2 regions of the Planococcus massiliensis genome follow, and region 2 is predicted to be linked to the other one. Evidence: predicted binding sites of a transcription regulator. Region 2 holds the regulator's gene; the other holds the start of a gene.
The links. The regulator LexA, encoded in region 2, represses DNA repair genes until DNA is damaged. The targets are predictions, from matches to a motif close to CGAACATATGTTCG.
Positions count from the first base shown of each region.

Region 1: parE (DNA topoisomerase IV subunit B) is a predicted target of LexA. The motif match lies at 2,667-2,680, and genes of this name have one in related genera.

Region 1 is NZ_CCXS01000001.1:1,786,353-1,793,477, forward strand. It holds gene parC (DNA topoisomerase IV subunit A) at 1-685, opposite strand, end outside; gene parE (DNA topoisomerase IV subunit B) at 682-2,652, opposite strand; gene BN1080_RS08755 (CoA-binding protein) at 2,773-3,180, opposite strand; gene plsY (glycerol-3-phosphate 1-O-acyltransferase PlsY) at 3,385-3,978, shown strand; gene BN1080_RS08765 (HesB/YadR/YfhF family protein) at 4,004-4,303, shown strand; gene BN1080_RS08770 (hypothetical protein) at 4,310-4,618, opposite strand; gene BN1080_RS08775 (acyl-CoA thioesterase) at 4,602-5,042, opposite strand; gene acnA (aconitate hydratase AcnA) at 5,145-7,125, opposite strand, start outside.
Region 2 is NZ_CCXS01000001.1:1,467,960-1,475,084, forward strand. It holds gene glnA (type I glutamate--ammonia ligase) at 1-1,051, shown strand, start outside; gene BN1080_RS07040 (hypothetical protein) at 1,158-1,382, shown strand; gene BN1080_RS07045 (hypothetical protein) at 1,507-1,713, shown strand; gene BN1080_RS07050 (hypothetical protein) at 1,836-2,261, shown strand; gene BN1080_RS07055 (hypothetical protein) at 2,320-2,514, shown strand; gene BN1080_RS07060 (class I SAM-dependent methyltransferase) at 2,581-3,312, shown strand; gene lexA (transcriptional repressor LexA) at 3,357-3,977, opposite strand; gene yneA (cell division suppressor protein YneA) at 4,143-4,460, shown strand; gene BN1080_RS07075 (YneB family resolvase-like protein) at 4,457-5,110, shown strand; gene BN1080_RS07080 (DUF896 domain-containing protein) at 5,168-5,401, shown strand; gene tkt (transketolase) at 5,573-7,125, shown strand, end outside.

The DNA.
Region 1 (7,125 bases), 320 kb from region 2:
TAATGCCGTCCACTCCTTGGATAATTCCCCCTGTCGGGAAATCCGGTCCATGCATGACGGTCATCAACTCGTCAACGGTCGCTTTCGGATTGTCCATGCGCATCAATACAGCATCCAATACTTCGTGCAAGGCATGGGGCGGAATATCGGTCGCATAACCGGCCGAAATACCGGTCGAGCCGTTGACTAATAGATTCGGGAAGCGCGACGGCAAGACGGTTGGCTCCATATCCGAATCATCGAAGTTCGGAATGAATTCAACGGTCCGTTTATCAATATCGCGCAGCAATTCCGAGGAAATCGCAGATAGCCGCGCTTCCGTATAACGCATGGCTGCCGGTGAATCGCCGTCCATCGACCCGTTGTTTCCGTGCATTTCTACGAGCATGTGGCGGATTTTCCAGTCCTGGCTCAAACGCACCATGGCTTCGTAGACAGAACTGTCTCCGTGCGGGTGATAATTGCCGATAACATTCCCGACGGTTTTCGCCGATTTGCGGAATGCCTTGTCGTTTGTATTGCCTTCTTTGTACATCGCGTAAAGGATCCGCCGCTGTACTGGCTTTAAGCCGTCCCGGGCATCGGGCAGTGCGCGGTCCTGGATGATGTATTTACTATAGCGCCCAAACCGATCGCCGATGACTTCTTCTAATGGCAGATCTTGGTAACGTTCGGTTTGTGTCATACAAGTTCCTCCTCAGCATGAATCAAATCATTTTCTAGAATATTGGCGTCTTCCTCCATGCCGAAGTCGACGTTGCTTTCAATCCATTTTCTTCTTGGTTCTACTTTATCGCCCATTAAGGTCGTAATTCTGCGTTCAGCGCGTGCGCCGTCTTCAATCGTCACGCGGATCAAAGTCCGCGTCTCCGGATTCATCGTCGTTTCCCATAGTTGGTCCGCGTTCATCTCGCCAAGTCCTTTATAGCGCTGCAGCATATAGCCTTTGCCGACTTTTTTAGTGGAAGCTTCCAGATCCGCTTCCGTCCATGCATAGTCGACCACTTCTTTCTTGCCGGCGCCTTTTGATACTTTATAGAGCGGAGGCAAGGCAATAAAGACTTTTCCGGCTTCAATCAATGGTTTCATGTAGCGGTAGAAGAACGTCAACAGCAGCACTTGAATATGCGCGCCGTCTGTATCCGCATCGGTCATGATGATGACTTTGTTGTAGGCGATGTCGTCAATGGAGAAATCCGCTGATACGCCTCCGCCAATGGCGTGGATGATCGTCGAAATTTCCTCGTTTTTCATGATTTCTTCGAGTTTCGCTTTTTCGGTGTTGACGACTTTTCCGCGGAGCGGCAAGATCGCCTGGAAGGTCCGGTCGCGGCCTTGCTTCGCGGAGCCGCCGGCAGAATCCCCCTCGACTAAGTAGAGTTCGTTTTTCGCCGCGTTGCGGGACTGAGCCGGCGTCAATTTACCGGACAATAATGCATCCGATTTTTTGCGTTTTTTGCCGTTGCGGGCATCTTCCCGTGCTTTTCTTGCCGCTAAGCGGGCCTGGGAAGCACGGATGGCTTTTCGTACAAGCGATGCACTCAGCTCCGCATTTTCCTCAAGGAAATACATCAATTTCTGCGATACGACAGCATCGACGACGCTGCGGGCTTCGCTCGTGCCGAGCTTGCTTTTCGTCTGCCCTTCAAACTGCAGCAGCGCTTCCGGAATGCGGACCGATACAATCGCCGCTAATCCTTCGCGGATGTCTGAGCCTTCCAAGTTCTTGTCTTTGTCTTTCAGCAAATTGATTTTCCGTGCGTAGTCATTGAAGACACGCGTCATAGCCGCTTTTGCACCGGTTTCGTGCGTGCCGCCGTCACGAGTGCGGACGTTGTTGACGAAGGACAGAATCGTTTCCGAATAGCCGTCGTTGAACTGGAAAGCGAATTCGACTTCCATCTCTTCCTGCTGGCCTTCGATATAAGCGACCGGATGCAAAACATCTTTTTCTTCGTTCAAATAGCCGACAAACGCTTCAATTCCTGTTTCAAAGAAAAACGTATCGTGGGCATCCGTGCGTTTGTCCGTTAACTCGATTTTTAAGCCTTTTAATAAAAACGCAGATTCGCGCAAGCGCTCGCATAAGGTTTCATAATTGTATTTGGTTGACGAGAAAATGGTGTCGTCCGGCAGGAAATGGATCAAGGTGCCGGTTTCTTTAGTCGAACCGATTTCTTCGAGCGTCGTTACCGGCTTTCCGCCGTTTTCAAAGCGCTGGCGGTATTTTTTGCCGTCGCGGTGAATCGTCACTTCGAGGAATTTGGACAATGCGTTGACGACCGAAGCCCCCACGCCGTGGAGTCCGCCACTCGTTTTATAGCCGCCTTGTCCGAACTTTCCTCCGGCGTGCAAAACGGTCAAAATCACTTCCGGCGTCGGTTTTCCGCTTCGGTGCATTCCTGTGGGCATGCCCCGGCCGTAATCCCGTACGCTTAAACTATTGTCTTCGTGGATGGTCACATCTATTTTTTCACCAAATCCGGCCAATGCTTCATCGACCGAGTTGTCGACGATTTCATAGACCAGATGGTGCAAACCTCTTGCATCGGTTGAACCGATATACATACCCGGGCGTTTTCTAACGGCATCTAGGCCTTCGAGTACTTGAATTGCTTCTTCGTTGTATGCTGTATTTTGAATTTTGGCCATTGCTTTCCCTCCATCAAACATCTGTTCGTACATTTCACTCTTTTAATCGTATCGATAACGGTGCTATCTGTCAATAATCACAGAAAAAGAGAGCTTTGCGCCCTCTTCCCCTTGGTGATCTTATTTAAGGATGGCATGTTCCACTTTGATGCACCGGTCCATGATGACCGTGTAGCCTTTTTCGGTCAAGTCATTGAAGACTTCTTCATCGACAACGTTCAACTGCGTCCAGAACACGGGGCAATCGATCCTTTTGAAATCTTCCGCAAGATCCGGCAAAAATTCACTGCGTCTGAAAACGTTGACGATGTCGACCGGCTCCGGCAGATCCAGCAAAGAGGCGTAGCTCTTTTCCCCTAAGACTTCATCGGCTGCCGGGTTGACCGGAATGATCCGGTATCCCGCTTTTTGCATCGCTTCGGAAACCATATAGGACGTCCGGTTCACGTTCGGGCTCAGCCCCACGACTGCAATGGTTTTTGCAGTATCCAAAACTTTTTTGATTTCTTCACGGCTTGGATTGTTCATGCAATTCACCTATCCTTTTTCCGTTTTTCTTTGCGTTAACAGTATCATGCGAAGCCGATGATTTCACTCATCAACCGCTGTGTTTCTCTATTGTATCATATTCGACAGCAATCAGCATTTGCAATCCGGCACTCGATATTGTCGGATGAATGCGCTTCATGTTAAACTTGAACTATAAATATCAGCTGTTTAAAGGAGTTAAACATGGACATCTTGCTTCCAGTCATACTAGCCTATTTGCTCGGCTCGATCCCGTCTGCCTTATGGATTGGGAAAATTTTTTATAAAACGGACATCCGGACAAAGGGAAGCGGCAATTTGGGCGCGACCAATACGTTCCGCACCCTTGGCATCAAAGCAGGCATTGTGGTGACGATTCTCGATATTTTAAAAGGAACGGCAGCCACCCTCATTCCGCTTTATATGGACACCAACATCCATCCGCTGGTATTTGGGGTCATTGCGGTCATTGGGCATATGTTCCCGATTTTCGCGAAATTCAAAGGCGGCAAAGCAGTTGCGACGTCCGGCGGCATTTTGCTCGGCTACCAATGGCCTTTGTTCATCGTGGCGGTCGTTGCTCTGCTGATTGCTTTGAAAATCACTAAAATGGTATCGCTGTCATCGATCATCCTTGCGGTCGTTGCGGTCATCTATACGTTGATCTATGCACTGAACACAGGGGATTATCCATTCTTGATTGTCATCATCATCCTCGCATCATTTATCATTTTCCGGCACCGTGCGAATATCGCGCGCATCAAAGCCGGCACGGAACCGAAGGTCAAATGGCTGTAGCTGAATGAAAGGGCGTGCACATTACGTGGAAATCAAAATCACTGAAGATGCATTTACATGGTTCCATAACGAAATGGAAGTTGAATCCGGCGACACCGTGCGATTTTTCGTCCGCTACGGAGGCGCAGGAAATCTGCAGCCCGGCTTCTCGCTCGGCGTCACAAAAGACGAGCCGGACGAGGCGGCTGTGAAAATCGAACAGGACCAAGTGACCTACTATATCGAAGAACGGGACATTTGGTATTTTGACGGCCACGACTTAGTCGTCTCGGTTAATGACGACCTGCACGAACTGGATTATTCATACGAAAAAGAAAAAGCGTGAGGCTCCTCACGCTTTTTCTTTTTTGAATTTATTCAATTGATCGAGCATGCCTTCGGCTTCCATGATGCTGACCTGGTGTTCCCCAAAAAGGTCAAAATGCGGATAGTTGCCGCGCAGGTCCATCCATTCCGGGTTCAGCCCGTATTGGCGGCCCCATTTTTCGAGTTTTTCCAGATTGCTGCAGCCGACTTTTGTGACGGTCGACGAACCCGGGAAACGCTCATCGATCCAATAATGGGTCAGAAAAGCGATTTTTTCTTCCTTCACGTCCTGCTTCCAGCGATTCAATTCGTCCCGCTTAATTCCGAACGCCATCGGGTGACTTCCTTTTGATTTCTTCGTATTTCGCATGCCATTCCGGATAGATTTTCTGGATCGATACGGGGCGGAAAGTGTCTTTTTTCACAACGACATGCTCGGACGTCGCTTTCGCAGCAAGCGTACCGTCTGCGTGGAGCACTTCGTAGCCGTATGTTGTGCGCAAACGGCCGTGATCTTCCACCCACGTCCGCACGATGGCTTTTTGACCGTAGCGAAGCGCGGCTTTGTATTGGATTGAAATGTCCGTAACCGGCGACAGGTAGCCATCTTCTTCCATTCCAGCATATGTAAACCCTAAGTCTTCGATCAATTTCGTCCGGCCGATTTCCAGCCAGATGATGTAATTGGCGTGGTAGACGACGCCCATTTGATCGGTTTCCGCATAGCGGATTTCAATTTCTTTTTCACTAATGTGCATTTCCTTTTCACCTCTGTCTGTAAGTATACAAAAAATCCCGTTAGAAATAAAAAATAAGCTGCCGAGAATTTTCTCGGCAGCTTATTGGCGATTACGCTTTTCTTAAGCTTCTACTAATTTTCTGCGCAGTACCATTTGAAGGATCCCACCATGGCGGTAGTAATCCACTTCAACTTCAGAGTCGAAGCGCACTAATGCGTCGAATTCTGTTACTGTGCCGTCTTCAGCAGTTGCAGTGACTTTCAAGATGTCGCGTGGTTTCACGTCATCCGTCAAGTTAACGGAGATGCTTTCGCGTCCAGTCAACCCTAGTGAATCAGCGTTTTGTCCATTCACGAATTGCAATGGAAGAACACCCATCATCACAAGGTTTGAACGGTGGATACGCTCATAGCTTTCTGCGATAACTGTTTTGATGCCAAGTAAGAATGTCCCTTTCGCAGCCCAGTCACGTGAAGAGCCCATGCCATAGTCTTTGCCCGTAAGCACGGCTAGGCCGGTTCCTTGTTCCTGGTATTTCATCGCTGCGTCATAGATCGGCATGATTTCACCCGTTGGCCAGTAAGTCGTGAAGCCGCCAGTTGTTCCTGGAGCCACTTGGTTACGGATACGGATGTTCGCGAATGTTCCGCGCATCATGACTTCATGGTTTCCTCGGCGTGAGCCGTAAGAGTTGAAGTTGCGTGGTTCTACGCCGTTTTCGCGCAAGTATTTCCCTGCTGGTGTATCTTTGCCGATTGCTCCAGCTGGTGAAATGTGGTCAGTCGTGATCGAGTCAGCGAATTTCGCCACTACACGGAGATCCGTAAGTGTTTGGATTGGCTGAGGCTCTCTTGAAAGGCCTTGGAAGAATGGCGGGTTTTGAATATAAGTCGAATTCTCATCAAAGTTGTAAAGAGAATCGTCATTTGTTTCAATCGCATTCCATGTTTCGTTCTCGTCGAAGACGCGCGCGTATTCTTTACGGAACAATTCAGGCGTTACTGTGCTCTTCACGACTTCGTTTACTTCTTCTGTCGTTGGCCAAATATCGCTCAAGAACACATCGTTGCCTTGTTGGTCTTGTCCGATTGGGTCGTTTTGAAGATCGATATCCACAGTACCAGCTAATGCATAAGCAACAACTAACGGCGGTGAAGCCAAGTAGTTTGCTTTTACAAGCGGATGGATGCGCCCTTCAAAGTTACGGTTACCGGAAAGAACAGAAGTTACCAACAAGTCGCTGTCGAGAATCGCTTCTTCGATTTCAGGAAGCATCGGGCCAGAGTTCCCGATACATGTTGTACAGCCGTATCCGACCAAGTTGAAGCGGATTTGCTCAAGGTAATCCAAAAGACCAGCTTGCTGCAAGTAGCCCGTTACAACTTTTGAACCAGGTGCCAATGACGTTTTCACGTATGCTGGCGGCATTAAGCCTTTTTCAACCGCTTTTTTCGCAACAAGTCCAGCGCCAAGCATAACGTATGGGTTAGAAGTGTTCGTACAAGATGTGATGGCAGCGATGCCGATTGCGCCTGTCTTCATTTGGGCTGTAGAGCCGTCTTTGAAGTTGACAGTAGCAGTCTTGTTGATTTCTTCTTCGCCAAGTGCAAAACCGTGCGGGCCTTCAGGTCCAGTAACCGCTTTGTTGAATTCCGTTTTCATTTGAGAAAGAGGAATCAAATCCTGCGGGCGTTTTGGTCCAGAAAGGTTCGGCTCGACTGTTGAAAGGTCAAGTTCAATTGTATCGGTGTAAATCGGATCTTTATCTGCATCGAAGAACATGTCGTTCGCCTGCAAATAAGCTTTCACTGTCGCGATGTGGTCTTCTTCGCGGCCAGTCAAGCGCATGTAGTCAAGCGCTTCTTCATCAACTGGGAAGAATCCGCAGGTAGCGCCGTATTCCGGTGCCATGTTCGCAATTGTTGAACGGTCTGCAAGCGGCAATGTCGTAACACCCGGACCGTAGAATTCCACAAATTTCCCAACTACGCCTTTTTGGCGAAGCACTTGTGTAATTTTAAGCGCCAAATCCGTAGCTGTTGCGCCGTTTGGCAAGGCATTTGTCAATTTCACTCCGATTACTTCAGGAATCGGGAAGAAT
Region 2 (7,125 bases):
CATCTACCGTGCAGATGGAACTCCGTTTGAAGGAGATCCGCGCAACAACTTAAAACGCGTTCTGAAAGAAATGGAAGAAATGGGCTTCACGCATTTCAATCTAGGGCCAGAGCCGGAATTCTTCTTGTTCAAATTGGATGCAAGCGGAGAGCCTTCTCTTGAATTAAACGACAACGGCGGATACTTCGACTTGGCACCGATGGACCTTGGCGAAAACTGCCGCCGCGACATCGTATTGGAATTGGAAGAAATGGGCTTTGAAATTGAAGCTTCCCACCACGAAGTGGCTCCAGGACAGCACGAAATCGATTTTAAATACGCAGACGCCATCAAAGCTTGCGACGATATCCAAACATTTAAATTAGTGGTGAAAACGATTGCCCGTAAACATGGCCTGCATGCTACTTTCATGCCAAAACCGCTTTTCGGCGTCAACGGTTCAGGAATGCATATGAACGTTTCGTTGTTTAAAGACAAAGTGAATGCCTTCCTCGATGAAGACGGCGAATTGAAATTGAGCGAAACAGCTTACCAGTTCCTAGCGGGAATTTTAGAGCATGCCCAAGGATTTACAGCTGTTACGAACCCGACGGTCAACTCTTACAAGCGTTTAGTTCCAGGATACGAAGCACCGTGCTACGTGGCTTGGTCTGGCCAAAACCGCAGCCCGTTGATCCGCATCCCAGCTTCCCGCGGCTTGTCGACTCGCGTAGAAGTCCGTTCAGTTGACCCATCGGCGAACCCTTACTTGGCAATGGCAGTTCTTTTGAGTGCGGGCCTTGACGGCATTAAAAAGAAACTGGAAGCACCGAAGCCGGTTGACCGCAATATCTATGCTATGAACAAAAAAGAGCGTGAAGCAGTAGGCATCAAAGATCTTCCGCCGACATTATATGCTGCATTGCAAGAGCTTCAAAATGACGAAGTCATGACAAAAGCTCTTGGAAGCCATATCTTGAACAATTTCGTCGAAGCGAAAGAAATCGAATGGGACATGTTCCGCATCGCTGTGCACCCATGGGAGCGCGAGCAATATCTCAAAATGTATTAATCAGTTCGGCTGCAGGGGCTTTAAAGCTCTTGCAGTTTTTTTATTTTACAAAAGAAGGAGGAAAGGGCAAGCTGCATCCAGAACTTTTTAATAAGGAGGTGAGCTGATGCCTAAATTTGTGATCCAATACTTTTTGGAAAAAGGGCTGGCTGTTGAACGGACAGTTGAAGCCGCTAGCCGTGATCAAATAGCTGATATGGCACTTTCAGAAAAAATTGTCCGTTTTGAAGACAATTTTGAGGAATTGAATCTTTTTAACAAAGAGGACGTAAAGTTAGTGAAGATTAAGAATTACACTGAACCGGTCACCACTTCGCGAAGAGGGGGATAATAAAGCGGGAACTAAGGGTTATAAGCTTAACATTCAGGGTATTAGTAAAATAGGCTTTCTAAATTTAATGATCCGTACTGAGTTTTCTTTGAAAGCGCAAGGAAAATTTTGTGGGGGTGATTAGATGAAAAAAATTCAAGGGATTGAAAATCTTTTAATATACTTGAATTCAAAAGAATGCCCAATGACTGAAGCGCAAATCCGAAATTTGATAACCCTGCGGACAATACCGCACAGCCAGCCTTTTGGCGACATGTTGATATTTGACAAAGATCATATCGACTGGTGGGTAACTGAACAGAGGAACCAACTCAGTAGGTTAACAGAATAGACCGCAATCCACCCGATGCCCAGCCTTGAAAAGTGACTGGCATCGGGGTTTTGCCTTTTCTGTAACTTTTGATGGAGTTATGCGTCTTATTTAGCAGTACGGAAACAATGGAGGAATGGCGAATGCGCTTTTTAAAATATTTTCTTGTATTTGCAATCATTTTGGCGGCGGCAGGCATTGGCGTTTATTATGTCGGCACAAATATCGCTTCGGATAAAATCGTGGAAGAAGCCACGAGCGAACTTGCAGAGAGCGGAAAAATGGATGAAATCAAAACCTATGTAGAAAAAGACCCGCAATTGTCAGGATATATTGAAGAGGCTAAAGAAGCGGAAGGCCGTGATCTGCCTATCAAGACTAAAGGCGAGGCGACTCGTGTATTAATCCAAAAAGTGGGCATCAGTGAATTGAAAACGATGCAGTCGGAAGTGAAAAAAGGCACTATGACCCAGCAGGAAGCGATTCAAAAGCTCGAAACCCAATTAAGCGAAGAAGAGATGCTTGCGCTGAAAGTTCTCGCTTACAAAGAATTATATAAACAGCAATAAGCAGAAGGCTGTGTTAAACTGGTAAAAGAGTTCAAATGACACAGTTTAGGAGGCCTTCATGAAAACATTCCAAGTCGAATTTTATTTTGATCAAGGCAATACCATTGTGCAAAATGTAAAAGGAACCGACCGCGAATCTGCATTGAACAAAATCCCGTCTAATGGCACGTATGAGATGGTCGATGAAGTGACCGGAAAACTTTACCGCATCACCATCAATCTTGTCAAATATATAGTTGTCACTGAAATTTAACGTTTAGGCATCCTTCATTTGAAGGATGCCTTTTCCATGCGGAAATAACTTGAAGGAGTGATTGGAATGATTTATAAAGGGCCGAGTGCATACAATGAGGAAAGCTTTCTGGAAAATTATTTAAAGCGGCGCAACCGGGAGGAAAGCCCGAATAATGCGATTGAAAAACCGATACTGATGGAACTTATCCAGACGGTAAAGGGGCAGGAAGTATTGGACTTAGGATGCGGAGATGCGGCATATGGATTGGATTTGATGGAAATAGGGGCGAGGAGCTACACAGGAATTGAAGGATCAAAGCAGATGGCTGAACTCGCGAAAAAAACAACAGCCGGATCGGGCATTCAAATAATAAACGAATCGCTTGAAGCCGCCGATTTTGGAAATGGCATCTATGATTTGGTGACGTCGCGTTTTGTCGTCCATTATCTTCTTGACATTGAAAGCCTATTTGCAAAAGTCCATGCCTCGCTAAAGGAAAAAGGGCGCTTCATTTTCAGCATTCAGCATCCGCTGACCACCTCTTCTTTCAAAAGCAAAGCGCAAGGAGGCAAAAGAGAAGATTGGATCGTGGATGATTATTTTATCGAAGGTGAACGGAATGAGCCTTGGGTGAGGGAAACGATCCGAAAATACCACTGGACGACCGAACATTACATAACGGCCCTGCTGGCTGCTGGATTTCAGCTTCAAGCGTTGAGAGAAGGAAAACCGGAAAGAAGCCGCTTTGCGACAAAAGAGGAATATGACAGAAGGACGCGCGTCCCTATCATGCTGATCTTTTCCTGTGAAAAATGAACGAGACGAAAAAAAGAGCTGAGAATTTTTTCTCAGCTCTCTTTTTAATGTAGTTGGCGGTATACGCCGACTACTTTTCCTAGAATCGAAACTTGTTCCACGATGATCGGGTCCATCGAAGAGTTTTCAGGCTGTAGGCGGAAAAAGCCTTCTTCTCTGAAAAAGCGCTTTACAGTCGCTTCATCTTCGGCGGTCATCGCCACAACGATGTCTCCGTTGTTTGCGGTCTGCTGCTGTCTGACGACGACATAGTCGCCGTTCAGGATGCCTGCTTCAATCATACTTTCACCCATGATCTCGAGCATGAAAATGTGATCGTCTTCCGTACCATAGGATTGAGGAAGAGGGAAATACTCTTCAACATTTTCTATCGCTGTAATCGGCAATCCTGCTGTTACTTTACCAATTAACGGGACATGAAGCACAGGGCTTTTGTCGATTAATGCATCTTCAGTGCTGATAATTTCAATCGCTCTCGGTTTTGTTGGATCTCGGCGGATCAAGCCTTTGCTTTCAAGCCGCGCTAGATGTCCATGGACAGTCGAACTGGATGCCAAACCAACTGCTTCTCCGATTTCCCGTACGGAAGGCGGATAGCCTTTAGCCCGGACCTCGTCTTTTATAAATGTCAAAATATCTTCCTGCCGTTTTGATACTTTTTTCAACAGTTTCACCTCTTTTTAGTTGTTCAGTATGTTTTCTACCATAAGTATACCAACTTGGGATATGAAATGCAAACATAGGTTCGAATTTATTTGTTGACAAAAACACCTGTTCGCATTAATATAAGAACATATATTCCGAACACACATTCCTAGGAGGCGGTTCACATGACATTCATCCAAAAAAATTCTTATCTTGCAGCATTTTTCCTATTAGTTCTGCTAGTATCTATTTATACGATTTTTTCATACAACAGCAACGAAGCGACAACGAGCCAAGTGGAAGTTAAAGAAGGCGACACGCTATGGACGCTGGCTGAATCGTTCAGCGGCGATATCCCACACCATGAATGGATAGAGGAAATTATGCAGCAAAATGGATTAGAGACCCCAAAAATTGTCGTTGGCCAATCGATTAAGATTCCAAGCGATCAACTTAAGTATGCCCCAGATGAAACTGTTAAGCTGGCAGGTGATGCGGAATGAAAAAATCTGCATTAATTTATTGCCGTGTCAGCACCACGAAAGACACCCAAGAAACTTCGCTAGAACGGCAAGAAGAGGAGCTGCTCAAATTTGCATTTGAGCAGTCCTACAGTGTAGAAGAAATTTTCTCGGACCAGCACAGCGGCTATGAAATGGACCGTGAAGGCTTATTAGAGATGCTCAATTGCATCAAGACCGGCAAATTTGATGCTGTGTTTATCCAAGATGAAACACGATTAGGGAGAGGGCATGCCCGCATTGCGCTCTTGCATGTAATGAAAAAATACGGCGTCGAAGTTTATACATTATCCGACAGAGGCCCCATCGCACTGAACGATATGGATGACATGGTCCTGGAGATTCTCGCGATTGTCGAGGAGTATCAGCGGAAAATACATAATGCCAAGATCAAACGCGGCATGAAGCGTGCGGTCGAAAACGGCTATAAGCCAGAAAAGAACTTGAAAGGGAAAGGAAATCCGGAAGGGCGGGAACGCCTGGATCTCCCAATCGAGCAAATTGTCAGCTTGAAAGAAAACGGTTTAACTTTCCATGAAATCGCTGTGACATTGCAAGGCTTCGGCTACCAGGCGAGCAAAGCGACTGTCCACCGGCGCTATAAAGAATTTGAAAGCCTGAAACAAGGCTAATCTATTGCAGAAACTGCCCTTGTTTTGTACGATATGATAGAAGAAAGGCGGGATTTTATGTTACCACCGGATAAATTAAATCGCATAAATGAATTATCGCGCAAATCGAAAACGGACGGCTTGTCTATCGAAGAAGCGAAAGAACAGTCGCTGCTTCGCCAGGAATATTTGCAGACTTTCCGCAAAACGATGCGCGGCACAATTGAAAATGTAAAAGTCATCGACCCGAACGGCAATGACGTGACGCCGGAAAAGGTCAAAAATATTCGAGAGAATAAGTATTTGAATTAATACTTATTCTCTTTTTTTGTTTTCGATCAAACCACTGGACATTTCACGACATAACTTCGCCCAAATTTCCGATAAACACCGCCGCATGCGGTTTACTAGTTGTATTCTTTTCTATTGTTGACTACACTAGAAAAGGATCTATATTTTTTTGTAGAAGAGAGGATGTTTTTCATGTCAAACCATGCAGATCAACTTGCAGTAACCACGATAAGAACGCTTTCTATTGACGCGATCGAAAAAGCAAACTCTGGTCACCCAGGCTTGCCGATGGGCGCTGCTCCTATGGCTTACTCATTATGGACAAAACATATGAACCATAACCCTAAAAACCCGACTTGGTTCAACCGTGACCGCTTCGTCTTGTCGGCTGGACATGGTTCCATGCTTTTATATAGCTTGCTTCACTTAAGCGGGTATGGCTTGTCATTGGAAGAAATCAAAAACTTCCGCCAGTGGGATTCAAAAACTCCTGGGCACCCGGAATACGGCCATACAGTCGGCGTTGAAGCGACAACTGGACCGCTTGGGCAAGGAATCGGCATGGCGGTCGGCATGGCAATGGCCGAACGCCACTTAGCTGCTACCTACAACAAAGAAAACTTGGACATCGTTGACCATCACACATTCGCTCTTTGCGGAGACGGAGACTTGATGGAAGGGGTTGCGGGTGAAGCCATTTCGCTTGCCGGCCACTTGAAACTGAATAAATTGGTGGTCCTATATGACAGCAATGACATTTCCCTTGATGGCGACCTCGCCATGAGTTTCTCTGAAGATATCAAAAAACGTTTTGAATCATATGGCTGGAATTACTTGCGCGTAGATGACGGCAACGAACTGGACGACCTATCTGCTAAAATTGCAGAAGCAAAAAAATCTTCAGACAAACCGACGCTTATTGAAGTGAAAACGGTCATCGGCTATGGTGCCCCAAATAAATCAGGAAAAGCTGATGCACATGGCTCACCGCTTGGTGAAGACGAAATGAAATTGGCGAAAGAATATTACAAGTGGACATTCGATCAAGATTTCCACGTGCCGGAAGAAGTCTATGAAACGTTCAAACAAGCGACGGAAGAATTAGGCGGAAAAGCCGAGAGCGCTTGGAACGAGTTGTATGCAACGTACGAATCACAATATCCGGAATTGGCTGAGCAATTGCAAAAAGCGATTGCTGGAGAGCTTCCAGAAAACTTTGATGCTGAATTCCCGACATATGAAGTGGGCAAAAAGCAAGCGACTCGCGCTTCATCAGGCGACATGGTCAATGCGATTGCGAAAGCGGTGCCTTCATTCTTCGGTGGAAGTGCGGATTTAGCAGGATCAAACAAAACGAATATTAAAGGCGGCGGCGATTTTGATGCTGAAAATCCAGCTGGACGCAATATCTGGTTCGGTGTGCGTGAATTCGCAATGGGCGCTGCTCTAAACGGTATGGCGCTTCACGGCGGTCTGCATGTATTCGGCGGTACGTTCTTCGTATTCAGCGATTATGTCCGCCCTGCAATCCGTTTGGCTGCATTGATGGGCCTTCCGGTCACATTCGTCTTCACTCACGACAGCGTAGCTGTAGGAGAAGATGGCCCGACGCATGAACCGGTTGAACATTTAGCCTCTCTTCGTGCCATGCCAAACTTGAGCGTTGTCCGCCCGGCTGATGCAAATGAAACGAAAGCTGCGTGGCGTTTAGCGTTGACTGCAAAATCAACGCCGACGCTATTGGT